4 regions of the Cupriavidus sp. YAF13 genome follow, and region 4 is predicted to be linked to each of the others. Evidence: predicted binding sites of a transcription regulator. Region 4 holds the regulator's gene; each other region holds the start of a gene.
The links. The regulator HrcA, encoded in region 4, represses chaperone genes, less so after heat shock. The targets are predictions, from matches to a motif close to TTAGCACTCNNNNNNNNNGAGTGCTAA.

Region 1: a site for HrcA is predicted at 2,511-2,537, ahead of groES (co-chaperone GroES). Genes of this name have one in related genera too.
Region 2: a site for HrcA is predicted at 3,586-3,612, ahead of rpoH (RNA polymerase sigma factor RpoH). Genes of this name have one in related genera too.
Region 3: a site for HrcA is predicted at 4,897-4,923, ahead of AB4061_RS21510 (co-chaperone GroES). Genes of this name have one in related genera too.

The regions. Positions count from the first base shown of each region.
Region 1 is NZ_JBFRDD010000062.1:29,664-37,597, reverse strand. Features, by position in the region: gene AB4061_RS34155 (hypothetical protein) at 131-346, shown strand; gene AB4061_RS34150 (LysR family transcriptional regulator) at 357-1,079, shown strand; gene AB4061_RS34145 (zinc-dependent alcohol dehydrogenase family protein) at 1,076-2,080, opposite strand; gene groES (co-chaperone GroES) at 2,631-2,921, shown strand; gene groL (chaperonin GroEL) at 2,962-4,605, shown strand; gene AB4061_RS34130 (metallophosphoesterase) at 4,744-5,532, opposite strand; gene AB4061_RS34125 (type II secretion system F family protein) at 5,776-6,726, opposite strand; gene AB4061_RS34120 (type II secretion system F family protein) at 6,775-7,752, opposite strand; gene AB4061_RS34115 (CpaF family protein) at 7,789-7,934, opposite strand, start outside.
Region 2 is NZ_JBFRDD010000006.1:108,278-116,211, forward strand. Features, by position in the region: gene AB4061_RS07290 (COX15/CtaA family protein) at 1-776, shown strand, start outside; gene AB4061_RS07295 (heme o synthase) at 773-1,708, shown strand; gene AB4061_RS07300 (SCO family protein) at 1,857-2,483, shown strand; gene rpoH (RNA polymerase sigma factor RpoH) at 2,573-3,469, opposite strand; gene AB4061_RS07310 (pirin family protein) at 3,867-4,742, shown strand; gene ybiB (DNA-binding protein YbiB) at 4,767-5,786, opposite strand; gene AB4061_RS07320 (ABC transporter ATP-binding protein) at 5,913-6,716, opposite strand; gene ntrB (nitrate ABC transporter permease) at 6,784-7,722, opposite strand; gene AB4061_RS07330 (CmpA/NrtA family ABC transporter substrate-binding protein) at 7,808-7,934, opposite strand, start outside.
Region 3 is NZ_JBFRDD010000027.1:58,478-66,411, reverse strand. Features, by position in the region: gene AB4061_RS21530 (ATP-binding cassette domain-containing protein) at 1-578, shown strand, start outside; gene AB4061_RS21525 (Bug family tripartite tricarboxylate transporter substrate binding protein) at 912-1,901, shown strand; gene AB4061_RS21520 (LLM class flavin-dependent oxidoreductase) at 1,940-3,238, shown strand; gene AB4061_RS21515 (ABC transporter substrate-binding protein) at 3,376-4,398, opposite strand; gene AB4061_RS21510 (co-chaperone GroES) at 5,002-5,292, shown strand; gene groL (chaperonin GroEL) at 5,366-7,003, shown strand; gene msuE (FMN reductase) at 7,477-7,934, shown strand, end outside.
Region 4 is NZ_JBFRDD010000010.1:70,173-78,106, reverse strand. Features, by position in the region: gene AB4061_RS10995 (phospholipase A) at 1-504, shown strand, start outside; gene AB4061_RS10990 (thioredoxin family protein) at 518-958, opposite strand; gene grpE (nucleotide exchange factor GrpE) at 1,048-1,605, opposite strand; gene AB4061_RS10980 (hypothetical protein) at 1,881-2,036, shown strand; gene AB4061_RS10975 (RNA-binding S4 domain-containing protein) at 2,077-2,472, opposite strand; gene hemH (ferrochelatase) at 2,506-3,621, opposite strand; gene hrcA (heat-inducible transcriptional repressor HrcA) at 3,734-4,771, opposite strand; gene AB4061_RS10960 (NAD kinase) at 4,886-5,803, shown strand; gene recN (DNA repair protein RecN) at 5,876-7,600, shown strand; gene AB4061_RS10950 (hypothetical protein) at 7,641-7,934, shown strand, end outside.

The DNA.
Region 1 (7,934 bases), on a different contig from region 4:
CGCATCGCTCTCTATATATCTGGAAAGGGGTCACAAAGCGCCTATAATTATGGTGCATTGCACCAATTCGCCCGCTGCCATCCGACTGTACAAGATGGAACCATGCTCCCTATCAACCTGAGGTAAATCCATGTTGCCGTGTGAGCGATGCAAGCGCCAGGCCGGCAGGCCAGGACACCTGCCGCCGCACGAGGACCTCGAGGCCGCGCGCGCCGATGCGCAGGCCCAGGACGGCGCCGCCTATGCCTACCGCTGCCGCCGGTGCGGCTACGCGCTGGTGCTGCGCAGTCCCAGCCGGGAGGTGCCTGACTACTGGGCCCTGGAAGGCCGGGCGCCCTCCACCTGAAGCTGACGGGATGCCGGCCCGAGCCCGGCGTGCCCGCCATTGTTCCCGCCACGCCGCCGTGCTCGCCCACGCGGAGCGTATCGAGGCAGAGGCGATGGCTTTCGAGCGTCAGCTGTCCGGCCAGGCACAGGAGCTGGACGGCATGCTGCGGATCTCGTCGTCCGACTGGTTTGGCGTGCATATGCTGACCCCGGTGATCGCGGACTTTATCCGCGCCCATCCGCGCGTCGCGGTGGAACTGGTCACCGATGCGCGCTTGCTCAGCCTGGCACGGCGCGAGGCGGACCTGGTCTTTCGCATCCGCGCCTTCGACGAGGCCGATATCGTGCAGCGCAAGCTGATGCACATGGACTACGCGCTTTACTCGGCGCCCGGCGTGGCACCGCCGTGCGCGGGCGATGGCGAGGGGCATGCCCTGCTGACGCTGGATGCGGGCTTCGCGGGCCTGCCCGACATGGCCTGGATGCGCAAGCAACTGCCGAACGCCCGGGTAGCATTCGGCAGCAACAGCCGCGAGGCGCAGGCCAAGCTGTGCGCGGCTGGCGCGGGGCTGGCTGTCCTGCCCTGCGCGCTGGCCGAGCGCATCGGCGGCCTGCAGGCCATCGAATTGGGCGAGGCGCCGCCGGGGCGCGACGTCTGGGTGGGCTATCACCGCGACCTGCGCCGCCTGGGGCGGCTGCGCGCCTTCCTGGATGCGACCATCGAGCGCCTGGGCAATAGCGCAGGCGCTTAGTCCCCGGCAATCTCCACCACCAGCTTGCCCTTGGCCGTGCCGGTCTCGATGGCGCGATGCGCATCGATGGCGCTGTCGAGCGTGAAGTGCCGCGCATCGAGCCGCACGGAAAGCTTGCCCGCATCGGCCAGCCGCGCCGCTTCGCGCAGGATCTCGCCGTGGTGCGCGCGGCCCTTGCCGGTGAGCATCGGCATCAGCGTGAACACGCCTGAATACGTGGCCGCGCGAAACGACAGCGGCGCCAGCGCGTGCGTGCCCCAGCCCAGGCAGCTCACCACATGACCGCCAAAGGTGCGCGCCGCCAGAAAAGAATTGTCCAGCACCGCGCCGCCCACGGTGTCGTAGACCACGTCGAAGCCCTCGCCCGCGGTGTATTGCTCGACATACTGCGCGACTGATGTCGCGGCGTGGTCGATCGCGGTGGCGCCATAGCCCTCGATGATCGCCTTCTGCGCGGCCGAGCCCGTGGCGTAGACCTGCGCCCCGAGCGCGCGGGCGATCTGCACCGCGATATGCCCCACGCCGCCGGCGCCGCCATGCACCAGCACCTTCTGGCCGGGCTGCACACGAGCCCGGTCGACCAGGCCTTCCCACGCGGTGATGAACACCAGCGGCAATGCGGCGGCTTCGCGCATCGACAGCGCGGCGGGCTTGCGCGCGAGCAGGTCGGCATCGGCCGCCGCGTACTGCGCGAGCGAGCCTTGCAGGCCGCCCACGCCACCGGTCATGCCATAGACCTTGTCGCCGGGCGCGAAAGCCGTCACGCCCGCGCCCACGGCTTCGGCCACGCCGGCCAGGTCCAGGCCCAGCACGGCGGGCAAGGGCTGGCGGGCGTGCTCCGCCTGGCCGGCGCGGATCTTGGCGTCGAGCGGATTGACGCCGCTGGCCAGGATGCGCACCAGCACCTGGCCGGGGCCGGCCACTGGCTTGGGAAGCTGGACCGCCGTGAACGGCGCGCCGGCGGATTCGACGATGAGGGCCTGCATGGTGGGGTGGGACATGATGCGCTCCGGATAGGTTGGCGATGAACCAGCGATGGGTTTGAGCCGGGTTGGTGTGACCATTCTTGGCCAGGCCGGCGCGCTCGTAAATCAACGCTTCTGTACTCTTGCCATGCAGTTTTGAATGGGGCGGCTTCTTGTCACGTCGTGTCACGTCGTGTCACGTCGCCGTGGAGGTGGGTGACGTTGAGTATCGCGCAGCGGGCGAAAGTGCCGCAGGCAACACCACGGGTGGCATGCGATGATCCCGCCCGGAAACATTGGGCTGGTGATCCATGGGTAACTTTTATTTCGGCGAAATCCGTCCGGATTCCATCAGGACGCGAATAAAGATTTCGCCGCGCGGCCAGGCTCCATAACGATTTTCACAATTCCAGGGTAAACACGTATCAAGTCGTTGACTTGAAAACGCTACCCCCCGTCCCTATAATTAGCACTCGTTGGGCATGAGTGCTAACAGACCTCTCCCGACGTACTAATTCTGCTGGCCGTCAGTGCTGGCGGTCATTTTTTGTGAACCAAAAATCACTTTTTGTACCAAGGAGTCCGTATGAATCTGCGTCCTTTGCACGACCGCGTGATCGTGAAGCGTCTGGACAATGAAACCAAGACCGCTTCCGGCATCGTGATTCCCGACAACGCTGCCGAAAAGCCTGATCAAGGTGAAGTGCTCGCCGTGGGCCCCGGCAAGAAGGACGACAAGGGCGCTTCGATCGTCCTCGACGTCAAGGTGGGTGACCGCGTGCTGTTCGGCAAGTATGCCGGCCAGGCCGTGAAGGTGGATGGCCAGGAACTGCTGGTCATGCGCGAAGAAGACATCATGGCTGTGGTGAACAAGTAATCCACGCACCCCATTCGTACAGATTTAGGAGATTCAGAACATGGCAGCTAAAGACGTAGTATTCGGCGACGCCGCCCGTGCCAAGATGGTCGAAGGCGTGAACATTCTCGCCAACGCAGTCAAGGTTACCCTGGGCCCGAAGGGTCGTAACGTGGTGCTGGAGCGCAGCTTCGGCGGCCCGACCGTGACCAAGGACGGCGTGTCCGTGGCCAAGGAAATCGAGCTGAAGGACAAGCTGCAGAACATGGGCGCGCAAATGGTCAAGGAAGTGGCTTCCAAGACCAGCGACAACGCCGGTGACGGTACCACCACCGCAACCGTGCTGGCCCAGTCGATCGTGCGCGAAGGCATGAAGTACGTTGCCGCCGGCATGAACCCGATGGACCTGAAGCGCGGCATCGACAAGGCTGTGGTGAACGCGGTTGAAGAGCTGAAGAAGCTGACCAAGACCACCACCACCAGCAAGGAAATCGCGCAAGTTGGCTCGATCTCCGCCAACAGCGACGAAGTGATCGGCAAGCTGATCGCTGAAGCGATGGACAAGGTCGGCAAGGAAGGCGTGATCACCGTGGAAGACGGCAAGTCGCTGGCCGACGAGCTGGAAGTCGTGGAAGGCATGCAGTTCGACCGCGGCTACCTGTCGCCGTACTTCATCAACAACCCGGAAAAGCAAGTTGTCGCCCTCGACAACCCGTTCGTCCTGCTGTTCGACAAGAAGATCTCGAACATCCGTGACCTGCTGCCGGTGCTGGAACAAGTGGCAAAGTCGGGCCGCCCGCTGCTGATCATCGCTGAAGACGTCGAAGGCGAAGCCCTGGCGACCCTGGTGGTGAACAACATCCGTGGCATCCTGAAGACCGCCGCTGTCAAGGCTCCGGGCTTCGGRGACCGCCGCAAGGCCATGCTGGAAGACATCGCCATCCTGACCGGCGGTGCAGTGATCGCTGAAGAAATCGGCCTGACGCTGGAAAAGGCAACCCTGCAAGAACTGGGTCAAGCCAAGCGCATCGAAATCGGCAAGGAAAACACCATCATCATCGACGGCGCCGGCGACGCAGGCTCGATCGAAGCACGCGTGAAGCAAATCCGTGCCCAGATCGAAGAAGCGACCTCGGACTACGACCGTGAAAAGCTGCAAGAACGCGTGGCCAAGCTGGCCGGCGGCGTTGCAGTGATCAAGGTAGGAGCCGCCACCGAAGTCGAAATGAAGGAAAAGAAGGCACGCGTGGAAGATGCACTGCACGCAACCCGTGCAGCCGTGGAAGAAGGCATTGTCCCCGGCGGCGGCGTGGCCCTGCTGCGCGCTCGCGCTGCCATCGCTAACCTGACCGGCGACAACGCTGACCAGAACGCTGGCATCAAGATCGTGCTGCGCGCCATGGAAGAGCCGCTGCGCCAGATCGTGCTGAACGCTGGCGAAGAAGCTTCGGTCGTCGTGGCCAAGGTCATCGAAGGCAAGGGCAACTACGGCTACAACGCCGCCACCGGCGAGTACGGTGACCTGGTGGAAATGGGCGTGCTGGACCCGACCAAGGTGACCCGCACCGCGCTGCAGAACGCTGCTTCGGTCGCATCGCTGATGCTGACCACCGACTGCGCAGTTGCCGAAACGCCGAAGGATGAATCGGCTCCGGCAATGCCGGGCGGCATGGGCGGCATGGGCGGCATGGACGGCATGATGTAAATCTGCCGGCCAGCCAAACGGCAGCCTGCTGTACCCGCATCACCCGTAGTAGCAAAAACCCCCGCTGGCGCGAGCCGGCGGGGGTTTTTGTTTTTGGGGCGACAGTACCGGCCGAAGGCGCGCCGTCGCGGGAAAGGCTCAGAGCTCCACCGTGTAGCACCAGTCGAAGGCCGGGTTCTCCGGCTCACCGGTTTTGCGGCGGATATAGCCGCGCGGGTTGCACACCACGCGCGCATCTTCCAGGCGGTAATCGAAGCCGGTATGCGTATGGCCGTGCACCCACAGGTCGGCCTGCGCAACCAGGTCTGGCCTGCGCGAAATAAAGCCGGCGGAGACCAGGTCATGGGAGAAGCGCGGGTCGAGGCTGCCGAGATCCGGCGCATGGTGGGTTACCACCACCGTCTTGCCGGCAAAGGGCGCGGCGAGCTGCGCCGCCAGCCAGGCGCTGGCCGCTTCGTGCCGCGCCAGGGCGTCGGCGGTGGTGAAGCGGCGCCGCTGGCCGTCGCCATCCGCCACTTCGATCAGGCGGTGGTCCACCATCACGCCAGCGCAGGCCAGCATCGACTCATCGCGCCGGCCAGCGCCAAACAGCGCGTAGTCGGTCCACCAGGTGGTGCCGATCACGCGCACCGGCTCGCCTGCCAGGTTGTCGAAACAAGCCACCGCGTCATTGAGCACGCGCACATGCGGCGCCGCCCCCGCGGCCTGCGCCATCTCCGCGTCCACTTGCTCGAAGGCGCTCTCGTAGTACTCGTGATTGCCGGGCACATAGACCACCGGCCCCGAAAAGGTGCGCGCGGCCCAGTCGACGCCGGCGCGGCCATTGGCGATATCGCCGGCCAGCACCACCAGGTCGGCGGGGCAGTCGGGCACCGCCGCTGGTGTGTCGTGTTCGAGGTGCAGATCGCTGAGGATGCGGATCTTCATAGGGTCTCCATGCGAAATGCCGACGCGCCGACGGTAGGGGGGGCTGGCTGTATTCTTCATGCGAGCGAAGACATGGTCAAGCGTCATGGGCGCGTCGCGCCCTTCACTTCCCGCCGGCGGGCATGCTGGCAATTTGTGCCACCAGCAAAAACGCCCGGACAAAGTCCGGGCAAGACTGGCTCCCTGGCATTGCACCGGGAGACAATCGAGGGAGCGACGTCCGGTCAGGTGAGGCTAGCCAGCTCACTGGCCGGACATGGTCGGCAACAAGACCCGGTAGATCTGGATGAATGCGGGTCCAAGCAACACTAGCAGCAGTGTCGGGAAGATCATGAAGATCAAGGGGAACAATAGTTTCAGCGCAATCTTCGCGGCCTGTTCCTCGGCACGCATGCGGCGCTTGGTGCGCAGCATGTCGGACAGCACCCGCAGCGACTCCCCCAGGCTCGTGCCGAAGCGGTCGGCCTGGTTCAGCATGGATGCGAATTTGTCCACGTCTTCCACACCGGTGCGCAGCGCCAGGTTGGTCAGCGCCTTGTCCTTGGCGAAGCCAGAGCGCAGTTCCAGCAGCATCAATTGCAGCTCGTCGGCCAGCACCGGACAGCGCAGCGCGAGTTCATCCGCCACGCGCATCAGCGCCGCGTCGAGCCCGAGCCCGGCCTCCACGCAAACCGTGAGCAGATCAATCACGTCCGGAAACTCCTCGAACACCGCGCGCTTGCGGTTATCCACCTTGCGCGATAGCACGGCATTGGGCAGGTAGTAACCAATCGCGCCTAGTACCGCCAGCAGTGCCAAGGTCTTGTACTGCCCCTGGAACGCCTGCATGCCGCTCACCGCTACCAAGGCCAGCATGGGCAGCCCGATGGCCAGCACCGTCTTGGCGGCGAAGTAGAGATGCGGCGCGGCACTGCTGCGCCAGCCGGCGTTCATGAAGCGCACGCGCATCTGCGAGCCTTCCCAACCCTCCTTGGGCAACGACAGGCGGGACACGGGCCTGGCCCACCGCACCAGGTTGTCGAGCCAGGCATTGTCCTGCCCCGTGCTGGCTCCGGTGGCCGTACCGATTATCTGCCCCATCCTCTCGCGTGCCCGGCTTGGCGTGAATGTCAGCAGCAGACCGAACACCGCGCCGAACGCTGCCACAAAAATGAGAACCAGCATCAGGACCTGCTCTGTATGGACATCTTGCATGATCGCCTCCGGAATCGAGAATTCTGCTTACTTCTGGGTCGCGCACATTCAGACCCGGATACGGATGATCCGGCGCATCCAGACGACGCCGAGCGTCATTCCTCCCAGCGCCATCCCGACCATCTTGAGGCCGATCGGGTCTTGCCATAGCACTGTCATGAAATCCGGATTCACCACGAGAATCAGTCCCGCGGTGGCGAACGGGAGCAGGCCCAGTATCCAGGCCGATAGCCGCCCCTCTGCCGAGAGCACCTTGATCTTGTCGAACAGCTTCAGGCGTTCACGCACCAGGTTGCCGATCGTGTCGAGAATTTCGGCAAGGTTGCCGCCGCTCTCGCGCTGTATCAGTACCGCGATCACGAAGTAGCGCAAGTCGTTGATCGGCACTCGCATCGCCATGTTGGTCATGGCTTCGTCCAGAGCGACTCCGTAATTGATCTCCTCAAAGGTAGTCCGGAATTCGCGGCCCATCGGGTCTTTTACCTCCTGCCCCACCATCCCCAGCGCACTCGAGAAGGAGTGCCCCGCGCGTAGCGCGCGGCTGATCATGTCGACAGCATCGGGCAATTGCATCTCCAGTTGCTTGAGGCGTTTATGCCGAAGTGCGATGACATGCCAGACAGGCAATGAGCCAACCAGTAATGCGCCCAGTACCACCAGTCCCGGCGGCACGGGCAGCAGCGGCACGAGCGCCAGCGTGCACAGCGCGACCAGCCCGCAATAGCCGAGTAGCTGCGCAACCGACCACGTGCTCCCGGATTGCTCGAGCCATCGGTCGAGCCCGCCGACGCGAGGCAGCATCAGCAGCCAGCGTTGCAACAACGGCGTGTTGCTTAGCATGCGCCCCTTCAGGATCGACAGGGTCTCTGCGCTAACCTGCCCGCCGGCCGACAGCGACCGCAGCCTGGCCTCGATCCGCTTCGCCGCCGGGCCGTGGTAATTGTTCCACCAAAGGTAGACGCCTTCGATGCAAAGCACCACTGCAGCGAACAACAAGATGATGAAGGCATAAAATATGAAGCTCATTTTCTTCTCCCCGCATTCTCTGTGCCGCTGGCCGGTTCAGACGTCGAAGCGCTTTGCCGGGTCATAGGTCTCGTCGGGCAAGCCCACGCCGAACACGCGCAGGCGTTCGGCAAACTTCGGGTACACGCCTGTGGCGCGGAAGTGCCCGTTGACCGTGCCATCCTGGGCCACACCGGTACGCT
Region 2 (7,934 bases), on a different contig from region 4:
TGCTGATCACCACGCTGATGGTGCTGGCCTGGGTCAAGCGGCGCGAACTCAAGCAGTCGCCCTGGTTCGCCACCGGGGTGCTGCTGCTGGTGTGCGTGCAGGGCGCATTCGGGGCCCTTACGGTCACGCTCAAGCTGCAGCCGATCATTGTGGTCACGCACCTGATGCTTGCCATGAGCCTGCTGGCCGCGTTGATCTGGCTGGGCTCGCGCAACGATCCGCCCTTGCGGGTGGCGCCGCAGGCGGTGGGGCTGCGCTGGCCGGCGCGCATCGCGCTGGCCTTGCTGGTGCTGCAGATCTTCCTGGGCGGCTGGGTGAGCACTAACTATGCCGTGCTGGCCTGCACCGACTTTCCGCTGTGCAACGGCCAGCTCGTGCCGGACATGGACTTCCGCCACGGCTTCACGTTGTGGCGCCAGCTCGGCATGACCGCCGACGGCGACTACATCCCGCATTCGGCCCTGGTGGCGATCCATTGGGTGCATCGCGGCTTCGCTTTCGTCGTGCTGGCTTTCCTGGCCTGGTTCGGGCTGCAGGCACGCCGCCTTGGCGGCCTTGCGCGCAGTGCCGGCTGGTTGCTGGGCTTTCTCGCGCTGCAACTGGCCACTGGCCTGTCGAACATCGTGTTCGACTGGCCGCTGGGCGCCGCGGTGGCGCATAACGGCGGCGCGGCGGTCTTGCTGCTGCTCCTGGTTCGCCTCAACTACAATATAGGGCTCGCGGCCCGGTCCGCTGACATTGCTACCGACGTGCCGGCCGCCGCGCGCGCCACATGAAAGACAAGAACTCCCCAGTGGTTACAGCTACCCACACACATCCCTTCGGACGGGTTCGCCACCTGGTCCGCCAGTACGCCGCCCTGACCAAGCCGCGGGTGACGCAGCTTGCCGTCTTCTGCGCCATCATCGGCATGTTCCTCGCCACACCCGGCATGGTGCCGTGGCCGGTGCTGATCGGGGGTGCCGCCGGCATCTGGCTGTTGGCAGGTGCCGCTTTCGCCATTAACTGCCTGGTGGAGCAGAAGGTCGACGCGCTGATGCGCCGCACCGCGTGGCGCCCGTCGGCCACCGGCGAGATCACCACCATCCAGACGCTGGTGTTCTCCGCCGTGCTGGGCGGGGCGGGGATGTGGCTGCTGCACGTCTACACCAACGACCTGACCATGTGGCTGACCGTGGCCACCTTCGTTGGCTACGCCGTGGTGTACACCATCCTGCTCAAGCCGGCCACGCCGCAGAACATCGTCATCGGCGGCCTGTCCGGCGCCATGCCGCCGGCGCTGGGCTGGGCTGCGGTCGCGGGCGAGCTGCCGGCGGAAGCCTGGTTCCTGGTGCTGATTATCTTCACGTGGACGCCGCCGCACTTCTGGGCCCTGGCCCTGTATCGCCGTGCCGACTACGCCAAGTCCGGCCTGCCGATGCTGCCGGTGACGCACGGCGAGCGCTTCACGCTGCTGCATATCCTGCTGTACACGCTGATCATGATCGCGGCCACGCTGCTGCCTTTTGTGTACGGCATGTGCGGCTATATCTACCTGGCGGCCGCGCTGATCCTGGGGGGCGGGTTCCTGGCCTACTCGTGGAAGATGTATCGCAACTACTCGGATGCGCTGGCGCAACGCACCTTCCGCTTCTCGATCCTGTATCTCTCGCTGCTGTTCGCCGCGCTGCTGGTCGATCACTACTTCAAGTTCCTGCCGCAGGCCTGAGCGGGGCGCACAGGCTTGCGGCATCTTGTCGCGGCCTGCGCGCGTGACGGCCTCGATCGGCGATACTGCGTGTCATCTGTTAATGTGACCTTGTCGCGTCCAGCCGCCTGCCGGGCGGCGCCGGCTGGCCAACACCACCCGAACTCGCATGCCAAACCACTTCCCTTCAGGCTTCCTCCCCACCTTCGCGACCTTCCGCCGGTTTTGCCTGCTGGCCCTGTGCGCGCTGCTGCTGGCGGCATGCGGCCAGCAGAAGGCTTCCTTCAAGAACGTCGATATCACCGGCGGCAGTGAGTTCGGCAAGGACTTCGTCCTCACCGACCACAACGGCAAGGTGCGTTCCATTGGCGACTTCAAGGGCAAGGCGGTAGTGATGTTCTTCGGCTATACGCATTGCCCTGACGTGTGCCCGACCACCATGGCCGAGCTCAAGGCGGTGATGGAGCAATTGGGGCCGGACGCCGACAAGGTGCAGGTGCTGTTCGTGACGGTGGATCCGGAGCGCGATACGCAGGCGCTGCTGGCGCAGTATGTGCCGGCCTTCGATCCGCGCTTCCTGGGCATGCGCCCGGCCGACGATGCCGCGCTGCAGAAGGTTGCCAAGGACTTCAAGGTGTTCTACGCCAAGGTGCCGGGCACGTCCCCGAACAACTACACCATGGATCACTCGGCGGGCAGCTATGTGTTCGACCCGAGCGGCAAGCTGCGCCTGTTTATCCGCCACGGCCAGGGGCCGGAGCCGATCGTGCACGACCTCAAGCAACTGCTGTCCTGAGGCGAGCCGCCGGCGGCGAAGCCGGCAGGCAAAATAAAACAGGGCCGGTCTCGCGACCGGCCCTGTTCTACTTTTGGCGCGCTTAAGTCTTAGGCAAAAGCCTGCAGCGCACCCTTCATCTTCTTCATCGCCGCGGTTTCGATCTGGCGGATGCGTTCGGCGGAAACGCCGAATTCGTCAGCCAGTTCGTGCAGCGTGGAGCCGCCCGAGCCGTCGTCGTTGACCTGCAGCCAGCGCGCCTCGATGATGCGGCGGCTACGGTCGTCGAGCTTGGACAGCGCTTCTTCCAGGCCTTGCACCTGCAGGCGGTCGTGGCGCTGGGCCTCGATCACGCGGGTGGGCTCATTGTGGTTGTCGGCCAGGTAGGCGATGGGCGCGAAGTCCTCTTCGCCATCGTCGATCTGCCCTTCGAGCGCCAGGTCGCCGCCCGACAGGCGGGTTTCCATCTCCATCACTTCTTCCGGCTTGACGTTCAGCTCACGCGCAACCGCGTCGATCTGTTCCGGCGTGAAGGTATGGGCACCCTGCTTGTGGCTGCGCAGGTTGAAGAACAGCTTGCGCTGAGCCTTGGTGGTAGCCACCTTGACCATGCGCCAGTTCTTCAGCACGTATTCGTGGATCTCGGCCTTGATCCAGTGCATCGCATACGACACCAGCCGCACGCCCTGATCCGGGTCGAAGCGCTTCACAGCCTTCATCAGGCCGATATTGCCTTCCTGAATCAGGTCTGCGTGGGGCAGGCCATAGCCGAGGTACTGGCGGGCGATGGACACCACCAGGCGCAGGTGCGACAGCACCATGCGGCGCGCAGCATCGACGGAATCATGCTCGCGCAACTCGCGCGCGAGCCGCTGCTCTTCCTCGGGGGTAAGCAGGGGAATACGGTGGACAGCCTGGATATAGCTGTCGATATTTCCCAGCGTTCCGGGAAAGGTCAGCGCAAACGTCCCGGCGCCTTGCGGCACCGTAGGCAGACGGTTGGTCATTTGGGTTTGGTCAGCAGATAGGACTGCGTTCACTCGATTGCTCCTTTCGCATCCGGCGGGTGGGTTGCCCGCTTGTGCGGCCCTTTTTGGGGTCTCGCACTGCATTGCAACACATATTAGCACTCAAGCCGGGGGACTGCTAAGTTGGAGTACCAATAGGGTTGATAGTTCCTGGTAATCGAATGGTTATTCTACATAGTATTTTAATCCGACATCTTGCGGAATGTGACGAGGCCACTATCTCACGCGGGTGCGCGAACGATCCGACCATGATTAGAGGGCCACTGGCCCTGCCGGTTCTGTCGCCAGTTGAGATGCTGTGTTTCGCTAGCAGCTACACTCTTTTCATTTGTCTCAGTGGTGCTGAGCGCCAGCATCGACCAAACCGGGGAACATCATGTCTGCTATCGAGCACTTGTTAAAGCCGCACACCCGTGACCTCGGCGACTTTGCCGTGAGCCGTCTGCTGCCCGCCGCGGCAACCCAGACTGTCGGCCCATTCATCTTTTTCGACCACATGGGCCCGGTGGCCATGCCGCCCGGAGAAGGCGCCGATGTGCGCCCGCATCCCCACATCGGACTGGCCACGGTCACCTACCTGTTCGAGGGTGAGATCCTTCACCACGACAGCCTGGGCAGCAAACAGGTCATCAGGCCGGGCGACGTGAACTGGATGACGGCTGGCAGCGGCATCGCGCACTCGGAGCGCTCGCCCCAGTCCGCCCGCGATGCCGGGCCGCGCCTGCACGGCATCCAGACCTGGGTGGCGCTGCCCAAGGAGTACGAGAACGTCGAGCCGTCCTTTCATCACCATCCGGCCGCGACGCTGCCCAAGCTGGAGCGCCCTGGCGTACGCATGACGGTGATTGCGGGCGATGCGTTTGGCGCCGAGGCGCCGGTGAAGGTGTTCAGCCGCACGCTCTACGTGGCCATTGAGCTCGACGCGGGCGCCAGCCTGGAGATTCCGGCGGAACACGCCGAGCGCGGCATCTACCCGGCGGACGGCACCATCGCCCTGGACGGCGAAGTGTTGCCCGAGCGGCACCTGGCAGTGCTGGTGCCGGGCCAGCCGGTGACGTTGACGGCGCAGGTGGCGTCGCGCGTGATGCTGCTCGGCGGCGACCCGACCGACGGCCATCGCTTCATCTTCTGGAATTTCGTTGCCAGCACCAAGGAAGCAATCGAAGCAGCCTCCAAACGCTGGGAGGATGACCAGTTCCCGCGCGTGCCGGGCGAGAGCGACCGCATTCCGCTGCCACCGCGCAAGCGCTAAAGGCCCCTGCTTGCCGGGCCAGGCTCAGACCGGGCTGGCCCAGGCCACGCGCGTGCCTTGCTGCAGGCAGTCGCGGATGGCGTCGATCTGCGTGGCGATCGGGGCAGGCACAGGCGCCTTGCCGTCCAGCACGAGGCGGATCCAGGCCGCGGTCTGGTCCACGTCACTGCCGGGCGGCAATTCCGGCACTTCAACGATGGAGCCCGACGTCGGGTCGACCAAGGTGCGTTGATGCCCGTCGTGCAGCCAGTCGATGCGGCTGTTGCGCCGGGCATCCGCGACCACCTCGCCCTCGGTGCCTCGCGCCAGCAGCACATTGGCGGGCTCGCGCGAGAAATAATCGGTCAGGGTTTCGCGGTACTCGGGGTGGGTGTAGCTATACAGCCGCAGCGCCTCGGCCGGGCTGTGCGCGCCCACAGGCTGCAGCATCTTGACCACCGTATGCGCAGAGTTGCGCAAGCCGATCTGCATGCGCTTGTCCAGCATCCGGGCCAGCGCCGGCGACAGCACGTCGATCGGCAGCACCGCCAGTGGGCCGGGCTGGGCATCCTTGCTGCGCAGCTGGGATTCGGCCTGCGCCACGGAGCTGCAAGGCATGATGCCCAGCGCCTCGAACAGCGAGATGCTGGTGACGCGCCCGTTGAATTGGCGGGAGCCGTGCACCAGCACCGGAATGCCCTCGCGCGCCAGCAGCAGCGCTAGCAGCGGCACCAGGTTAGGCTGCTTGCGCGCGCCGTTATAGCTGGGGATTGACACCACGACGCGGTCCGCCGGGCCGGCCAGCGGCAGGCAATGGGCGTGCGCGGCATCGAGCATCCCGGCCAGCTCGTGCGGGGCCTCGCCCTTGATGCGATAGGCCATCAGCACCGCGCCCAGCTCGATATCGGCCACGCGCCCTGCCAGCATGGCATCGAACAGCGCCTGGGCATCTTCGCGCGGCAGCGCGCGGGCGCCATTGACGCCCCGGCCGATTTCCTTGATGTACTTCGCGGCAGCGAAGGCAGGGGCGGCGGGGGCCGCAGGGGAGGTAGGCGTGGTGGTCATGGCGGGTTGGGACTATGTTGTTTGAAGTCCATGATAGCGGAGCGGGCCGGCCGTGCCCATGACAGCCGCGGTGCCGGCTCGGCTTCGCGTCGCGCGCGGCAGCGGCTGGCCCGTCATCGCTCCCGCTCAGGCGGCTTCCTTCAGGGCGGGATTGCGCTGCTTGCGGTACAGGAAGTCCAGCACTGCCGTGCGGCATGCGTGGTAATCCTTGTCTTCGGCCAGCGCCATGCGCTCGCGTGGCCGCGGCAGGTCCACCTTCAGCACTTCGCCGATGGTGGCCGCGGGGCCGTTGGTCATCATGACGATGCGGTCGGCCAGCAGCACCGCTTCATCCACGTCGTGGGTCACCATCACCACCGTGCTGCGCGTCTTCGCCACGATCTTGATCAATTCGTCCTGCAGCTGCGCGCGGGTGAGCGCATCCAGCGCGCCGAAGGGCTCGTCCATCAGTAGCACCTTGGGCTCCATCGCCAGCGCCCGGGCGATGCCCACGCGCTGCTTCATGCCACCCGAGATCTCCTGCGGATACTTGGCTTCGGCATGCGTCAGGCCAACCAAGGCCAGCGTGTCGTGCGTGCGGGCCTTCAGTTGCGCCTTGCCTTCGCTGCCGCCGAACACGCGCTCCACGCCAAGGTAGACGTTGTCGAAACAGGTCAGCCAGGGCAGCAGCGAATGATTCTGGAACACCACTGCCCGATCCGGGCCGGGGCCGGCGATCTCGCGCTCGGCGCAGATCAGCGCGCCGGCGCTGGGCCGGTCCAGCCCGGCCAGCAGGTTGAGCAAGGTGGACTTGCCACAGCCCGAATGGCCGATCAGCGTAATGAACTCGCCGCTGGCGATGGTCAGGTTGACATCGCGCAGGGCGACGAACGGCCCCTTCTTGGTCTTGAAGGTCTGCCCGACATTTTCGATACGGACGAACTTTTCCATGAGCTTCTCCTTGGGCGCCAGGGCGCCAGGGCGCGGGTAGCGACTTGCGTCTTTGCGACTTGGCGTCCTAGTTGCCGTAGCTGAAGCGCTTGGCCAGGCTGAGCAGCGCGTATTCGAGCAGCAGCCCGACCATGCCGATGATGAAGATCGCGATGACGATGTGTTCCACCTTCAGGTTGTTCCACTCGTCCCACAGCCAGAAGCCGATGCCGGTGCCGCCAGTGAGCATTTCCGCGGCCACGATCACCAGCCAGGCGGTACCGATGGACAACCGCACGCCGGTGAGCATGTACGGCAGCACGGCGGGCAGCAGCACGCGGGTGAACACCTTCCATTCGGAAAGGTCGAGCACGCGCGCCACGTTCAGGTAGTCCTGCGGCACGCGGGTCACGCCCACCGCGGTATTGATCACCATCGGCCAGATCGAGCAGATGAAGATGGCCCAGATCGCCGCCGGATTTGCCGACTTGAACAGCAGCAGGCCAATGGGCAGCCAAGCCAGCGGCGAGACCGGGCGCAGCAGGCTGATGATGGGCGCCATCATCGCGTTGAGAAAGGCGAAGCGGCCCAGCGCGAAGCCGGCCGGGATGCCGATCAATGCGGCCAGCCCGAAGCCCGCCGCCACGCGCGCCAGCGATGCCAGCACGTTCCAGCCGATGCCCTGGTCATTGGGGCCGTTGCGGTAGAACGGGTCGGCGAACAGCGGCACGGCGGCATGCCAGGTGCCGGCCGGCGTGGGGATGGCGGGGATCATGGTGGCGATGCCGTGCCACATCAGCAGGAACAGCGCAAAGCCCGCGACGGGCGGCATCACCTTGAGCACCACGGCGGTGATGGCGTCGCGCAGCGCCGCGCGGCGGGCCTCGGCTTGCGCGGCGAGCGCGCGGCGCTCGGCGCGTTCATGGGCGTGCTGGTCGCCAACCACGGCAACCTCGGCAGTGGTGCCGGCATCGGCGGGCGCGGCTTGGTTGGCGGCATGCGGGGCCGGCTGGGCTAGTGCATTCACGTCAGGCTCCTTCGGTAGCCGGCGTGTCGCCACGCCGGCGTTCAAGCGGCAATCAAAATCGGAATCACGCCGGGGCGCGTGTGCGTTAGGCCTTGATCTTGAAGCCGTCGGCGTAGGCCTTGGGGTCCTTGCTGGCATCCCACACCACGCCGTCGATCAGCTTCGCGGTACGGAAGTCGCTCTTGGGCAGCGGCACCTGCGCGGCCGCAGCG
Region 3 (7,934 bases), on a different contig from region 4:
GTATCGACCTGGGCGCGCTGAAGCCCGGCCCGTTGCGAGCCCTGCGCCCCCGCGTGCAGATGATCTTCCAGGATGCCTACGCGTCGCTCAACCAGCGCCGCAGCGTGCGCGACACGCTGGAAACAGTGCTACGCGTGCACGGCGTGGCCGATGCGGGCGAGCGCCAACGGCAGGTGGCGGTCATGATCGACCGGGTAGGCTTGCCGCAGTCATCGCTGTCCCGCTATCCGCATGAGTTCTCGGGCGGCCAGCGCCAGCGCATCGGCATCGCGCGCGCCTTGCTCCTTCGGCCTGACTTAGTGGTGTGCGACGAACCGGTCTCCGCGCTGGACGTATCGATCCAGGCGCAGATCCTAAACCTGTTGGTCGAGCTCAAGCGCGAGTTTGGCCTTGCGTACCTGTTCATCTCGCATGACCTCGCCGTGGTGCGCTACCTGGCCGACCGCGTCATGGTGATGCAGGCTGGCCGCATTGTCGAGAATGCGTCGCAGGAGCAATTGTGGAGTCATCCCGCTCACCCCTACACCAGACAGCTAATCGCTGCTGAAGCCGGGGCAGGAATCAGGCGGGCACACTGACGTCACTGATCAATGCAACGAGCGGCCGCCTCCTGCTGCTGCGCATTCGGCCGCGTGCATGAAGAAGAAGCGAGTCACCGTAAGTGAGTTGGTCCCCTGATTCGCGTCTTCCAATTTCAATACAAGCCTTCGCCCGGCACCGTACGAGCCTGCTTGAGGAATCACGTGTGCCCCCGAGTCCTAGCAGCCGCCGTCGGCGGGAACTGATGCAGGGCCCTGGCGCCTGATCACCCCTCTGTGGTTCCTTCGTCAACGAAGGACTTCAACTTATCTAGCTCGGAATGGTTCGTTAGGCCGGACTGCGCGCTTGTGTGAGACTCGTCACTTGCCCATTTGCAGGTCCTTGCCATGTCTATTATCGCTATTCGCGTCGCGACAGCCATCGTCCTGGCTGTCACCGCTGCTTCCTCTTTCGCGCAGGCTGGCGCGGCGTATCCGTCGAGGCCGATCACCTATATCGTGCCTTACGCACCTGGTGGTACCAACGACAATGTGGCGCGCATCATCAGCAAACGACTGGCGGAGAAAACTGGACAGAGCGTGCTGGTCGAGTACAAGCCTGGTGCCGGCGGCACGCTGGGCGCAGGCTACGTTGCGCATGCGCCGGCCGACGGCTATACGTTGCTCAACACGTCGATCGGCAATCTCGCGATTGCGCCGCAACTGGTCAAGACCACGTTCGACCCGTTCTTGGATTTTGTCCCGGTGGCCTACATCGGCAACTCACGCGCCACGGTGGCGGTCAATCCGCACGTGCCTGCGCGGAACTTGAAGGAACTCATCGCCTATGCCAAGGCGAACCCTGGCAAGCTGACCTACGCCACCTCGGGAAATGGCACCCCCGGGCATATCGCCGGCGAGTTGCTTAAATCGCTGGCGGATATCGACATGCGCCATGTGCCGTACAAGGGCAGCGCACCTGCCGTCGCGGATGTCATTGCCGGACATGTGGACGTGGTGTTCGATCCCCTCAGCACGGCATCCATCAAGGCAGGAAAGCTGCGGGCGCTCGCCTTCTTCGGTAGCGAGACATCGCCCGAACTGCCGGGCGTGCCGTCGATCGCGCAGGCTGGAGTCAACGGCTGGGAAAATGCGTTGGGCGGCTCCTTCTTCATCTCCGCACCGAAGGACACGCCTGCGAGCGTACTGGCGGCGCTGCGGGGATGGCTCAACGAGATCCTGCGAGAGCCCGCGACTATCCAGGCGCTCGCCCGTGTTGAGGTAGAAACCCGTTCGCTCACGCCGGAGCAGACCAAGGCCACGATACGCTCGGTCCATGACCTGTCTCGTCGCATCATTCAAAACAGCGGAACGCAGCTTTAGGCTCGTCGGTGCCGGCGCAACCAACTTCACTCCCTGATATGTCCACACCTTTGCCAAAGCCAATCAGACTTGGCCTGTTCCTTCTGGCCGCCGGTCACCATGCCGCCGGCTGGCGCCATCCCGACGCCGAGTCCGGCACGGAGAATATCGACTTGATCGTGCGGGCTGCGCAAGCAGCGGAACGTGCCAAGTTCGATATGGTCTTCTTTGGCGACCGCTTGCTGACCACGCCCGACTCGCATCCGTCGATGATCACGCGGCCTGAACCGCTGACACTGCTGGCCGCATTAGCGATGGTGACTCGCTACATCGGGCTGGCGGCAACGGCATCCACGACCTATAGCGAGCCATTCAACCTCGCGCGCATGTTTGCCACCGTGGACAAGATATCGAAGGGCCGGGCCGCATGGAACATCGTGACGACCTTCGCCGATGGCTCGGTGAACTTCAGCAGGGAACGGCATCCCGACCATGCCGAGCGGTACGCGATTGCCGATGAGTTCGTCGAGGTGGTCAAGGGGTTGTGGCGCTCGTGGGAGCCTGATCCCTATGTGCGGGACAAGGAGGCGGGCATCTATGTCGACACAGGCAAGATGCACGCATTGAACCACCGCGGCAGGTTCTTCGACGTAGCAGGTCCACTCAACGTGACGCCGAGCCCGCAGGGACATCCTGTGCTGATCCAGGCGGGGTCCTCCGGACCGGGCCAGGCACTTGCAGCTCGTCATGCGGAGGTCGTCTTCACGGCACAACAGGGTCTGCCAGCGGCACGGCAGTTCTATGGGGAGATCAAGGAGCAGGTGGCGAAACAGGGACGCGATCCGGCCCACTGCCTGGTGATGCCTGGGCTGATGCCCATTGTCGGCCATACCGAGCGAGAGGCTTACGAAAAGCTGGCGGTATTGCAGAATGGCACCGAACAATCCAACGCGGCTGCCTTGCTCTCGGAGCAACTGGGCCACGATATTTCGGGCTACCCGCTGGATGGACCTTTGCCTGAGCTGCCATTCACCGAATCCATCCAGAGCCGCAGCCGGCTTCTGAAGAAGCTCGCGCGCGAACGTAACCTTACGCTGCGGCAACTCTATCACGTGGTTGCCAGCGCTCGCGGCCACCAGGTCGTTGTTGGCACGGCGGCGCAAGTCGCCGAACATATCACCACCTGGGTGGACGAAGGCGCCGCCGATGGGTTCAATATCATGCCGGCGTACTTTCCCGGGGGGCTGGACGACTTCGCTAATGAGGTGGTTCCACTGCTGCAGACACAAGGGCGGGCACGCACAGAGTATCGAGGCAGCACCTTGCGGGAGCACCTTGGGTTGCCGCGGCCCTACTGAGATGGCGTATGGATGCACAGCGATCGCTTCCGCACGGGCGTGCTTGCTAGTGCTGAGAACACCCGTGGGGAATAAACGGGCGGCCCTTGCCCGCGCGGCGCAGCAGGCCAGGAACATCGCGTAAGCCTGCGTCCAGCCTAGTTCCTCGTGACGATCCTTGCTGTGGCATCGAAGCGCGGCCACGCTGGGTCGAGCCCGAGATCCTTTATGGCCTTGTTCACATAACGGTCGTCAATCCAGGCATCCACGCTGAAGCGCTTGCGTATCAGCTTGAAGCGGTAAGCGTCTTCCATCGAGCGCCGATCGGCCGCGCGCACGTAGTCGTCGAAGCGCGGTGAATGCCGGTGGGCTAGGGGAATGCCATTTAGCTCCTCGTCGTAGATCGCCGCGGGAATGCCGCCCGACGAGGCCCAGAGCTTCAGCACTTCGTCGCGATGCGCTTCCTGCGAGGCATAGCTGGCGGCGCGGACAAGCGCCGTGACCACGCGCTGAGTGAGCCCGGGGTAGGTGCTCGAAAACTTATCCGTCACAAGCACATGGCCGTTGTCACTCGCAACGGGGTTGTCGCGCGTGCTGTAGATGATCCTGGCCTGTCCCTTGGACTCCAGTACCTTGAGATTCAGCGTGCCGAAGATCGCATCGAGATCGCCGGTCTGGAACGCCGCCGGCGAACTGGCGGGTTCCAGGTTGATCACCTTGATGTCGCGCTCGCCCAGGCCGTTCTGTTCAGGGATCCGGTCCACTGCGAGCTGAGTGGCCGTGCCCTTGTGAAAGCCTACGCGCTTGCCGCGCGTGCTGGTCACCATGACCAGCCTCGCCTTGATGCCGACCGAGCGGCCAATCACGGAGGGCAGGTCACCGAGGGTGGTGAAGTCGAGTTGCTCGTTGGTCAGCGCCTCGTTGACCTGTGGGCCTTGTCCCTTGAAGAAGATCCATTGCACCTTGATGTTGTCCTTCTTCAGTGCCTCCTCGATAAAGCCCTTGGTTTGCGCTACCGCCAGCCAGCCCGTGCCGATACGCGGTGGTGTGCCCACGCCCGCGTTGGAAACCCCGAAGCGCACCACGGACGGCAAGGGCTCCGCAAACGCGGTCGCCACCGCGAGCATGAGTGCGAGCGTGGTAAGACGACGAAGAGAAGTGGACAGCCCGAACGCAATCATGTTGTTTGAAGGATGAGGATGGGAAAGGCGGTAGCCGCAAAACGCGTGCCTGCTGGATCTGCCGCAGATATGGCCGCAGCACCGCACTCAGATGCTGCGACAGCGCCGAGCCCAGCGGGCGGGCAATATCGCCGAGATTGATGATCTGGCTCTCAACGGCAAGCTCGCGTTCGAGTCCATCGATCAGGGCCTGCGCGAGTACGAGGGTGCGGGAGGGAAGGTAGGTGCTGCCGGATACGGCGATCACTTTCAGGGCGGAGGTCATGCTCAGAGGTGCGTTGGGAAAAGCGCAACCTTTCGCAAGATGCGTACCCAAGGCTGGCGTCGGCGAACGGCCCGCATTGGCGCGAGGAATTGCGGTGAGGCTGTTTGGGAATCAACAACCAGCTGTGCAGTACTGCTGTGTTTTTAGCAGCGCGGGCGGGTCGGCGCCTTCATGCCTGCTTCTAAGCAAATGCGAAACGATCAGTTGGCCGTGCATGCCGGCGCTTTCTATACTCAGCACTCACCGGCATCGAGTGCTGATTGCCAGCACGCAGCGCCACGTCGGCACCGACATCCGCCGTTAATGAACTTCTCTCTTCCTTTCTTCCTGGAGCCAGCATGAGCCTTCGCCCACTGCACGACCGCGTTCTCGTCAAACGGTCCGACAACGAAACCCGCACGCAATCCGGCATCGTCATTCCCGACAGCGCCGCCGAAAAACCGGATCAGGGCGAGGTGATCGCCGTCGGCCCGGGCCGGCGTAACGAAGCCGGCGAACGCATTGCACCGGACCTGCGCGCGGGCGACCGGGTGCTGTTCGGCAAGTACACGGGCCAGGCGGTGAAGGTCAACGGCGACGAACTGCTGGTGCTGCGCGAGGAAGACATCCTTGCCGTGGTCGAGCGCTGAATCGCAGCGCGTCCGCCAGCATCGATCCGAGATTTCCCGAACGAACCCGACAATCCAGACAGGACAGACAACAATGGCAGCAAAAGATGTAGTGTTCAGCGACGTGGCCCGCGCCAAGGTGGTCGAAGGCGTCAATATTCTCGCCAACGCGGTCAAGGTAACGCTGGGCCCCAAGGGCCGCAACGTGGTGCTGGAGCGCAGCTTCGGCAGCCCCACCGTGACCAAGGATGGCGTCTCCGTGGCCAAGGAGATCGAGCTCAAGGACAAGCTGCAGAACATCGGCGCGCAACTGGTCAAGGAAGTCGCTTCCCGCACCAGCGATAACGCCGGCGATGGCACCACCACCGCCACCGTGCTGGCGCAGGCCATCGTGCGGGAGGGCGTCAAGTACGTCGCGGCCGGGCTCAATCCGCAGGACCTGAAGCGCGGCATCGACAAGGCAGTGACGGCGGCCATCGAAGAGCTGCGCCGCATCAGCAAGCCGACCACCACCAGCCGCGAGATCGCGCAGGTCGGCACCATCTCGGCCAACGGCGAAAGCGCCATCGGCGAGCGTATCGCACAGGCCATCGACCGGGTCGGCAAGGAAGGCGTGATCACGGTGGAAGATGGCAAGTCGCTGGAAGACGAGCTTGAAGTCGTGGAAGGCATGCAGTTCGACCGCGGCTACCTGTCGCCGTATTTCATCAACAACCCCGACAAGCAGGTGGCGGTGCTCGAGCAACCCTACCTGCTGCTGGTGGACAAGAAGATCTCGAGCATCCGCGACCTGCTGCCGGTACTGGAGCAGGTAGCCAAGGCGGGACGTCCGCTACTGATCGTGGCCGAGGACGTGGAGGGCGAGGCACTGGCCACGCTGGTGGTCAACAATATCCGCGGCATCCTGAAGGCCGCCGCGGTCAAGGCTCCTGGCTTTGGCGACCGCCGCAAGGCACTGCTGGAAGACATCGCGATCCTGACCAGCGGCCAGGTGGTGTCGGAAGAGGTCGGGCTGTCGCTGGAAAAGATCGCGCTGGAGCAACTGGGCCAGGCCGGGCGCGTGGAAATCGGTAAGGAGAACACCATCATCATCGATGGCGCGGGCGACGCCGTGCAGATCCAGGCGCMGGTGAAGCGTATCCGCACCCAGATCGACGAGGCCAGCTCCGACTATGACCGGGAGAAGCTGCAGGAGCGCGTGGCCAAACTGGCCGGCGGGGTGGCCGTGCTCAAGGTCGGCGGTGCCACCGAGGTCGAGGTCAAGGAGAAGAAAGCCCGCGTGGAAGACGCGCTGCACGCCACGCGTGCCGCGGTGGAAGAGGGCATCGTGGCGGGCGGCGGCGTAGCGCTGATTCGTGCGCGCCAGGCTATCAAGGATCTGACGGGCATCAACCCGGACCAGCAGGCCGGCATCAAGATCGTGCTGCGGGCACTGGAGGAGCCGTTGCGCCAGATCGTTGCCAACGCCGGCGAAGAAGCCAGCGTGGTGGTGGCGCGCGTGGCTGAAGGGACGGGCAATTTTGGCTACAACGCGGCTACTGGTGAGTATGGCGACCTGGTGGAGGGCGGCGTGGTTGATCCGACCAAGGTCACGCGCACGGCTTTGCAGAATGCTGCCTCGGTGGCAGGCCTGATCCTTACCACTGATGCTGCGATCGTTGAACTGCCGAAGGATGAGGGGCAGCTCAGTGTGCCGGGCGCGGCTGGCGGAGGTGGTGGACTGGATTTCTGAGGCCATTGGCTGAAGACTGGTCCGGCAAGGCGTGAACGAAGAGGGCCCCGCAAGCGGGGTCCTCTTCGCTATGCGTTCTTCGTCGTATGGTTCGCGGGCTAGGGCAGGCACCTATCGTTGGTGCGCCCGGCAGGGTCCGAGTGGGATGCAAATCTCGCATGCCTATATGCGTTTCGCATGTCTATGCATAGATGAAATTCATCCTTCGGCGGCCAACTACGCTGCGCTATCGTAGGGCGCTTCTAAGCGTCTGCCTAAGACGGCGGGGGTGGGCGCGCTCCCGCGCCGTTGGGTGCGCAACAGCGGATCGGCAGAGTGCACGGCGAGGGCGGTACCGATCGCGTCAAGGAGGCCGAATCAGGCAAGAAACATGGCGATTCACGCGGGCCTGCTTCTTGTCTAATGCATTGCCGGCAACGAAATACGCCGCACGCGTGAATCCACAAATCATCGACATCGACAGGAGGTTTCCCATGGCTACACCGCTGAAAGTGGTCGCCGTCAACGGCAGCGCTCAGCAGCCCTCGCGCACGCTCGCGCTCGTGCAGGCACTGCTCGCGGAACTGGATAGCCGGCTGCTTTTGCAAAGCCATATTGTCAATCTCGGCGACATCGCGCGTCCGCTGGGTGCGGCGCTGTCGCGGGCAGAGTTGCCGGCCGAGATTGAAAGCGAGCTGGTCGCCATCGAGTCCGCCGACCTGCTGGTGGTGGCCGCGCCTGTGTATCGCGGTTCTTATCCTGGCCACTTCAAGCATCTTTTCGACCTGGTAGGGCAGGAGGCGCTGGTGGACAAGCCAGTGCTGCTGGGGGCCACGGGCGGCAGCGACCGCCACGCGCTGGTGCTGGAGCATCAGTTGCGGCCGCTGTTCGGCTTCCTGCAGGCGCTCACGCTGCCCATCGGCGTGTACGGCAGCCCGGGGGATTTCCAGAA
Region 4 (7,934 bases):
AACTACCGCCCGAGCCTGTTCTATTACCTGCCGGATACCGGCGTGCAGAACCGCGTGATCAGCCGGCTCTCGCTTGCGGCTGGCCTGGAACATGAGTCGAATGGCCGCGATGGCGCCCAGTCGCGCAGCATCAATATGGTGTTCGTCAAACCCACGTTTTACCTGGGGGACATGAGCAACTGGCACTGGAGTGTGTCGCCCAAGCTGTACTACTACGTCGAGAAGAACGACAACACTGACATTGCCAGCTATCGCGGCTACATGGACCTGAAGCTGGCCTATGGCAAGCCGGACTCATGGGAGTTCGCTACCACCCTGCGCAAAGGCACGCAGAAGTATTACGGCAGCGTCGACGCATCGGTGACGTATCCGTTGGCCAGGCTGATCCCCGGCACGGCGGGTTACCTGATGGCAGGCTATTTCGTCGGCTATGGCGAGAGCTTGCTGGACTACAACCGCAAGCTGCCTTGGCAATTCCGGCTGGGATACGCGCTGTCACGCTGACGCGCGGACGCGCCTAGCCGGCCAGCGGCTTGCCGCCAGCCTTCAGCCGTGCATTGGCTACCGCCGCGGCAAACTGGCCCTGCCCATGCCAGCCGGTGGCCCGCCCCAGCCTCTTGCCCTTGTGGAAGAACATGAAGACCGGAATGCCGTGCAGGCCGAATCGCTTGCCCATATCCGGGTGCGCATAGACATTGGCGTGCAGCCAGTGCAGCTCCAGCGCCCGCACCGGGTCTGGATTGGACAGCATGGCTTTTTTCGCCATTTCGCAATTGAAGCAGTCCACGCCCCAGAAAAAAACGCAGACCAGCGCGTCGCCAGCAGCAGCGATGGCGCCATCGATGCCGGCGCTGTCCACCTCGCGCATGCCGAACGCGTCGAAGGCGCGATGGTCGAGGTGCGCCGCCGGATCCACGGCGGTGTCGGGCGTGGCGGGGTTGCCTGGCTCTGTGGACATGGACATCTCCAGCAATGAAAAACGCCCGGGCCAGCGGCACCGGGCGTTGCTTGTGCCAGCCCGCCGGGCGGACCGCAAAGAGGTGGCGCTTACTTGGGCGCGGACACCGTGACCAGCGCCGGGCGCAGCACGCGATCGGCGATCGTGTAGCCGCGCTGCAGCACCGTGACCACGGTGTTCGGCTCCTGCGGCGCCGGCACCATCGAAATGGCCTGGTGGCGGTGCGGGTCGAACTTCTCGCCAACCGGGTTCAGCTCGACGATCTTGCCCTTCTCGAAGGCGCTGACGAGCTGGCGGGCTGTCAGTTCGACCCCTTCGCGCAGCTTGGCGATATCGCCCGACCCGTCGGCCAGCGCCGCCTGCAGGCTGTCCATCACAGGCAGCAGGTAGTCGGCAAAGGTCTCGATAGCAAATTTATGGGCCTTGGCGACGTCTTCCTGGGCACGGCGGCGGATGTTCTCGCCTTCCGCGGTAGCCCGCAGAAACATGTCGTAGTTTTCCTTGGCCTTGGCTTCAAGCGCGGCCAACTGGGCCGCCACGTCCACGGTGGCGGCGTTATCGGCCTGGCCGGCCGGGGCGGTGTTCAGCTCCTCGCTGGCTGGCGTGAGCGGCGGCGTGGTGGATGGCGTCTGCTTCTGTTCTTCCATGTCGATCCGTATCAAACAAAGGCGCGGCCTGTCTAGCGCAGGCCGCCGGGTGGTCAATCGGCAAATGTAGCCTGCAATTGGTGGCAGGCCCCCGGATTTTCAAGTGCGCACCGCGACGGTGCAGTGAAATACAAGGTTACAAAGAGGGGGTCTACGGAAATAGGGGTCATATTGCTTTGCTGCAGCGCACCCCCTAAGATGAAACCGTATAAAAATGACAAAAATAACGGGGTCGAAGATGCAATTCAAGTGGGGCCACTCTCGAAAGGTTAGCCATGCATAAGCTGCCTGTTCTGACGGTCTTCCTTCTCGCCGCATTATCGGTGATGACAGTCTTCATCTGCCTCTCCGGCGCCTTCACGCCGCGAGACACCGAATACGGCAGTGGCAAGGCGGTATTCAAACACTACATCATTCCCTACGTTCGCTGACCCGGCCGGGGAGTCCGTACAGCCTGAATCGCTGTCCGCCTCATCCCCTGACGCCGTCGATCTGGCGGCGATCGCGCTTGGTCGGGCGCCCCTGCAGCTTCGATGCAGGCTCCACGTTAAGCCGCCGATTCTCGGCATCCTGCCGCCGGCGCGCCTCGCTGGCCTCGGTTTCCGCATAAAGCGTCTGGGCTACCGCGGCCGGGCCGCGTACCGCTGCAATGCCTTTTACGACCACTTCCCAGCGCTGCTGATGCGCCTCGAGGACGACGGTGTCGCCCGGCTTGACCTCGCGCGAATTCTTGCATGCCTGGCCGTTGACCTGCACCTTGCCACGGTCCACCGCCTCGGCAGCCAGCGAGCGAGTCTTGAAGAAGCGCGCGCACCACAGCCATTTGTCGATGCGCAGGCGGGCATCGGCCTCGAAAGATACACTCATGTCGTCACCTCCATCCGTTGGGCAGCGCCACGCTCATGCCGCGGCGCCACGCGTCTGCGCGTGCGTGCGGCGGGCCTCCAGCTCATGCGGATGCGGCAGCCGCAGCGGCCAGCCCTGCAAGTGCTGCAAGCCAATCTCCGCCAGCCCGGCAATCCAGCTCTCCGAATCGTTGAGGCAGGGAATGTAGTGGAACACCTTGCCGCCTGCCACATGGAACTCGGAGCGCCCTTCCATGGCGATCTCTTCCAGCGTCTCCAGGCAATCGGCCGGAAAGCCCGGGCAAAACACGTCTACCCGGCCAGTGCCGACCTTGCCGAGTTCCTGCAGGGTGGGCGCGGTATAGGGCTGCAGCCACTCCGCCTTGCCAAAGCGTGACTGAAAGGTGACCTGGTACTGCCCGGGCTGCAGGCCCAGCGCCTCGCCCAGCAGGCGCCCGGTCTTGAGGCACTCGCAATGGTAGGGGTCGCCGAGCTCCAGCGTGCGGCGCGGCACGCCGTGAAACGACAGGATCAGCTTGTCGCCCCGCGCGAAATCCGGCGTGCCATGCTGCGCCCAGTATGCCCCCACCTGCTGGTGCAAGGCGGCAAGATAGGCCGGATGGTCGTGGAAATGCTTGACCAGCCGCAGCTCCGGCTGGTTTCGCCACTGCTTGAGTACCCGGAACACCTCGTCGAAGCCCGTCGCCGTGGTGGTGCCGGAGTACTGTGGATATAGCGGCAGCAGCAGGATGCGCTCGGTCCCCTGGCGGCGCAGCGCTTCCAGCACCGAGCCGATCGACGGATTGCCGTACCGCATGGCGCACGCCACTGTCACCTCATGGCCTTGCTGGTTCAGCAGCAGTTGCAAGGCGTGAGCCTGGCGCTCGGTGTGCACCAGCAGCGGGGAACCCGTCATATGCGCCTCCCGCAGCCAGATCGACTCGTACTTCATCGCCGAAGCGCGCGAGCGCAGCGGCACGATGATGCCGTACAGCAGCGGTAGCCACGCCGCGCGTGGGATCTCCACGACGCGCGGGTCGGACAGGAACTGCTTGAGGTAGCTGCCGACCGCCTTCGGCGTTGGCGCATCCGGGGTGCCGAGGTTGATCAGCAGGATGGCCGTGCGCGGCGCCTGGCCATGCTGGTAGGCCGGTTCAGGGGTAAACGTCATGTAATTTCCGGTGTGGCGGGGCGGCGCGGGCACAGGACGCGCGGCCGCCAGGTTTCGCCGAGCTTACAGGATGCGGGGAACAGGCAGTTTGTAAGACAGGGCCGAGCCAACACTAGTTCTGGCTGAGCGCGCTGGACAACAGGCGCGCGGTGATGTCGACGATCGGGATCACCCGTTCGTAGGCCATGCGGGTCGGCCCGATCACCCCGAGCGTGCCGACGATCTGGCCGTCGACTTCATAGGGCGCGGTGATGACCGCCATGTCTTCGAGCGGCACCAGTTTGCTCTCGCCGCCGATGAAGATCTGCACGCCCTGGGCGTGGCTGGAGACATCGAGCAGCTTGAGCAGGCCGGTCTTGTGCTCGAACACGTCGAACAGGCGGCGCAGCTTTTCCATGCTGGACGACAGGTCTTCCACCTCCAGCAGCTTGCGCTCGCCCGAGATGAAGACATGGTCGTCTTCCCCCTCGGCCATGGCATTGCTCCCCGCCTCCACCGCGGCCTGCATCAGCTGCGACATATCCATGCGCAGCGCCCGCAGCTCGCCGCGCAGGTGGTCGCGCACATTGTCGAAGCTCATGCCGGCAAAGTGCGAGTTGATGAAATTGGCGGCTTCGACCAGTTGCGACGGGGAATACGGCAGCTCGGTCTGGATGATGCGGTTCTGCACGTCGCCCTCGGGGGTGACGATGATCAGCAGGATGCGCTTGTCCGAAAGCCGCATGAATTCGACCTGGCGGAACGCCTGGGCGCGCCTGGGGGTCATCACCACGCCGGCGAACTGCGACAGGTTGGACAAGGTGTGCGCCGCCGACGTGATCATCCGCTGCGGCCCGAGCTGCTGGCCCTCCAGCTGGCCCCGGATCTTGCCGGTCAGCTCGGCCAGGTTGAGCGCGCCATCCAGCGGCTGGGCGGTCAGCATGGTGTCCACGAACAGCCGGTAGCCGCGCGGCGTGGGAATGCGCCCGGCCGAGGTATGCGGGCTGGCAATGAACCCCATTTCCTCCAGGTCGGACATCACATTGCGGATGGTGGCCGGAGACAGGTCGAGCCCCGAGTACTTCGACAAGGTCCGTGAGCCCACGGGCTGCCCCTCGGCGATGTAGCGCTCGATGAGGGTTTTGAGAAGCGTTTTCGCACGTTCATCCATGATGCTCCTGATTTTACGCAAGTTTTCACCATTCGGGCGGCTCATCGGCGATCCGGCCCGGCGCCAAGCGCCCTCCTGCTGACAATGGTCACGGCGGTATGGTCTAATCCCGGCATGTCTTCGCTCCCCAAGCCCGGCGCCGCGCGCGCCCCATTTCGCACCGTCGCCCTGATCGGCAGGTACGCCACAGCCGGCATCGAGGGCCCGCTGGAAGAGCTGGCCGCCTGTATCCTCAGGAACGGCCAGGATGTGGTGTTCGAGCGAGACACGGCCCTGGCCACCGGACTGACCGACTATCCGGCGCTGGCGCCCGACGAGATCGGCAAGCATGCCGATGTGGCGGTGGTGCTCGGCGGCGACGGCACCCTGCTGGGCCTGGCGCGCCAGCTGGCCGGCTACCCGGTGCCGCTGATCGGCGTGAACCACGGGCGCCTTGGCTTCATGACCGACATCCCCTTGCAGGACGTGCACTCGGTGCTGCCCGACATGCTGGCGGGCCGCTACGAGTCCGAGACCCGCATGCTGCTGGAGTCCCAGGTGGTGCGCGACGATGGCGTGATCTTCTCCGCGCTGGCCTTCAACGACGTCGTGGTCAACCGTTCCGGCATTTCCGGCATGGTCGAGCTGGCGGTGTCGGTGGACGGCCACTTCATGTACAACCAGCGCTCCGATGGCCTGATCGTCTCCACGCCGACCGGCTCGACCGCCTATGCGTTGTCGGCGGGCGGCCCGATCCTGCACCCGACCCTGTCGGGCCTGGTGCTGGTGCCGATTGCCCCGCATGCGCTGTCCAACCGCCCGATCGTGCTGCCGCACGATGCCGAGGTGTCGATCGAGGTCGCCACGGCGCGTGACGCCAGCGTGAACTTCGACATGCAGTCGCTGACCTCGCTCTTGCCCGGCGACCGCATCGTGGTGCGGCGCTCGGCCAAGACCGTCAACCTGCTGCACCCGATCGGCTACAACTATTACGCCACGCTGCGCAAGAAGCTGCACTGGCACGAGTACCCGAGCGAAGACAACCGGCTCTGATCCGCCCCGGCCCGCACCGATCCGGCCCAGATCCGTCCCCTGACATCACCCAGCCCCGACCCGTCGACCACGATGCTGCGCAGCCTGTCCATCCGCGATTTCGTCATTGTCGATACCCTCGACCTCGACTTCTCCCCGGGCTTCACCGTCTTCACCGGCGAGACCGGCGCCGGCAAGTCGATCCTGATCGATGCGCTGGCCCTGGTGCTGGGTGAGCGCGCCGACGCCGGCGTGGTCCGCGAAGGCGCCGCCCGGGCCAGCATCAGCGCCACCTTTTCCACCCCGGCCGGGCTCGACGCCTGGCTGGCCGAACACGATCTCACCGGCGACGAAGGCACGGTGCTGCTGCGCCGCACGGTCGACGCCAGCGGGCGCGGCAAGGCCTTTATCAATGGCGCCGCCGCCACGCTGGGCCAGCTGCGCGACATCGGCGACCGCCTGGTCGATATCCACGGCCAGCATGCCCATCAGTTGCTGCTGCGCCCGGACGCCCAGCGCCTGCTGCTCGATGCCCATGCCGGGCTCACCGCGCAAGCCGGTGCGGTGGCCGAAGCCTGGCGCTCGTGGCGCGCGTGCGTGCGCCAGCGCGAAAACGTCGAGCACCGCTCGCGCGAGATGCAGCTGGAACGCGAGCGGCTCGAATGGCAGGTCGGCGAGCTCGAGAAGCTGGCGCCGCAACCCGGCGAATGGGAAGACATCCAGGCCGAGTACAACCGGCTGTCGCACGCCGCCGGGCTGATCGAGGGCAGCCGCGCCGCGCTCGAGGCGCTGTCCGAGGCCGATGGCTCGGTGCTGTCCGGGCTTAACAGCGTGGTGCAGCGCCTGCGGCAGATGGCCGACGTCGACCCCGCGCTGGGCGACGTACTGGCGGCGCTGGACCCGGCGCTGGTCCAGGTCGAGGAGGCCGCGCACTCGCTCAACCGCTATGTCGACCGGATCGACCTGGACCCCGAACGCTTGCAGGTGGTGGAGGCGCGCATGCAGGCGCTGCACACCACCGCACGCAAGTACCGGATGCCGCCCGAGCAGTTGCCGGACGAACTGATGGCGCGCCGCCAGCAACTGGACGATCTCCAGTCCGCCCAGGACCTGAACAAGGCGATGGCGCGCGAGGCCGCGGCCCGCGCCGCCTACCTCACCATCGCCCAGCACCTCGGCGCCGCACGCAAGGTGGCGGCCGAAAGCCTGTCGGCCGCCGTGACGGATGCCATGCAGGGCCTGTCCATGGCGGGCGGCAGTTTCGCGGTGGCGCTGCACCCGCTCGACGAAGGGCAGAGCCACGGCCTGGAACAGGTCGAGTTCCTGGTGGCAGGCCATGCCGGCGTCAGCGCGCGCCCCCTGGCCAAAGTGGCGTCGGGCGGCGAGCTGGCCCGGATCAGCCTGGCAATTTCCGTCATTACCAGCGAAGCCGCGCCCACCCCCACCCTGATCTTCGACGAAGTCGACACCGGCATCGGCGGCGCGGTGGCCGAGGTAGTGGGCCGCCGCCTGCAGGAACTCGGCCGCGCCCGCCAGGTGTTGTGCGTGACCCACCTGCCGCAGGTGGCCGCCCAGGCCGGCGCCCACCTGCTGGTCAGCAAGGAGACCAGCCAGCGCGACGGCACAGGCTCGGTCACCCGCTCGCGCATCCGTGCCCTCGACGCCGCCGGCCGCGTGGTCGAAACCGCACGCATGCTGGGCGGGACCACGGTGACGGCCACCACAGTGCAACATGCCGAGGAGATGCTCGCGCAAGGCCTGCGCGGCACCACCGGCACGGCCCGGGAGGCGCGCCGCTCGCGGCGCAGCGCAGGCTGATAGCCTGCGCCCTGGCCCGTAACCATTCAGGAGTTTCCCCATGTCACTCGGCAAACAGCCGCACTCCCGCTCACTGGCTCGCCCGCTGCGGATCACCGCCGCCTGCGGCCTGCTGGCCCTGCTGGCCCTGACCGCTTGCCAGGCGCAGCAGCGCCCGTCGGCGCCACCGCTCAACAGCATCAGCGCCGATCGCGCCGTCGGCGATATCATGGTGCGGTTCTCCGCGCCGCCGGTCACCGTGTCCGAAGACGCCGATCGCTTGCTGGCCTCGATTGCCGGGCCGATCCGCTTCGTCGTCAAGCGGCCCATGTCGGGCGGCGTGTGGTTGGTCACC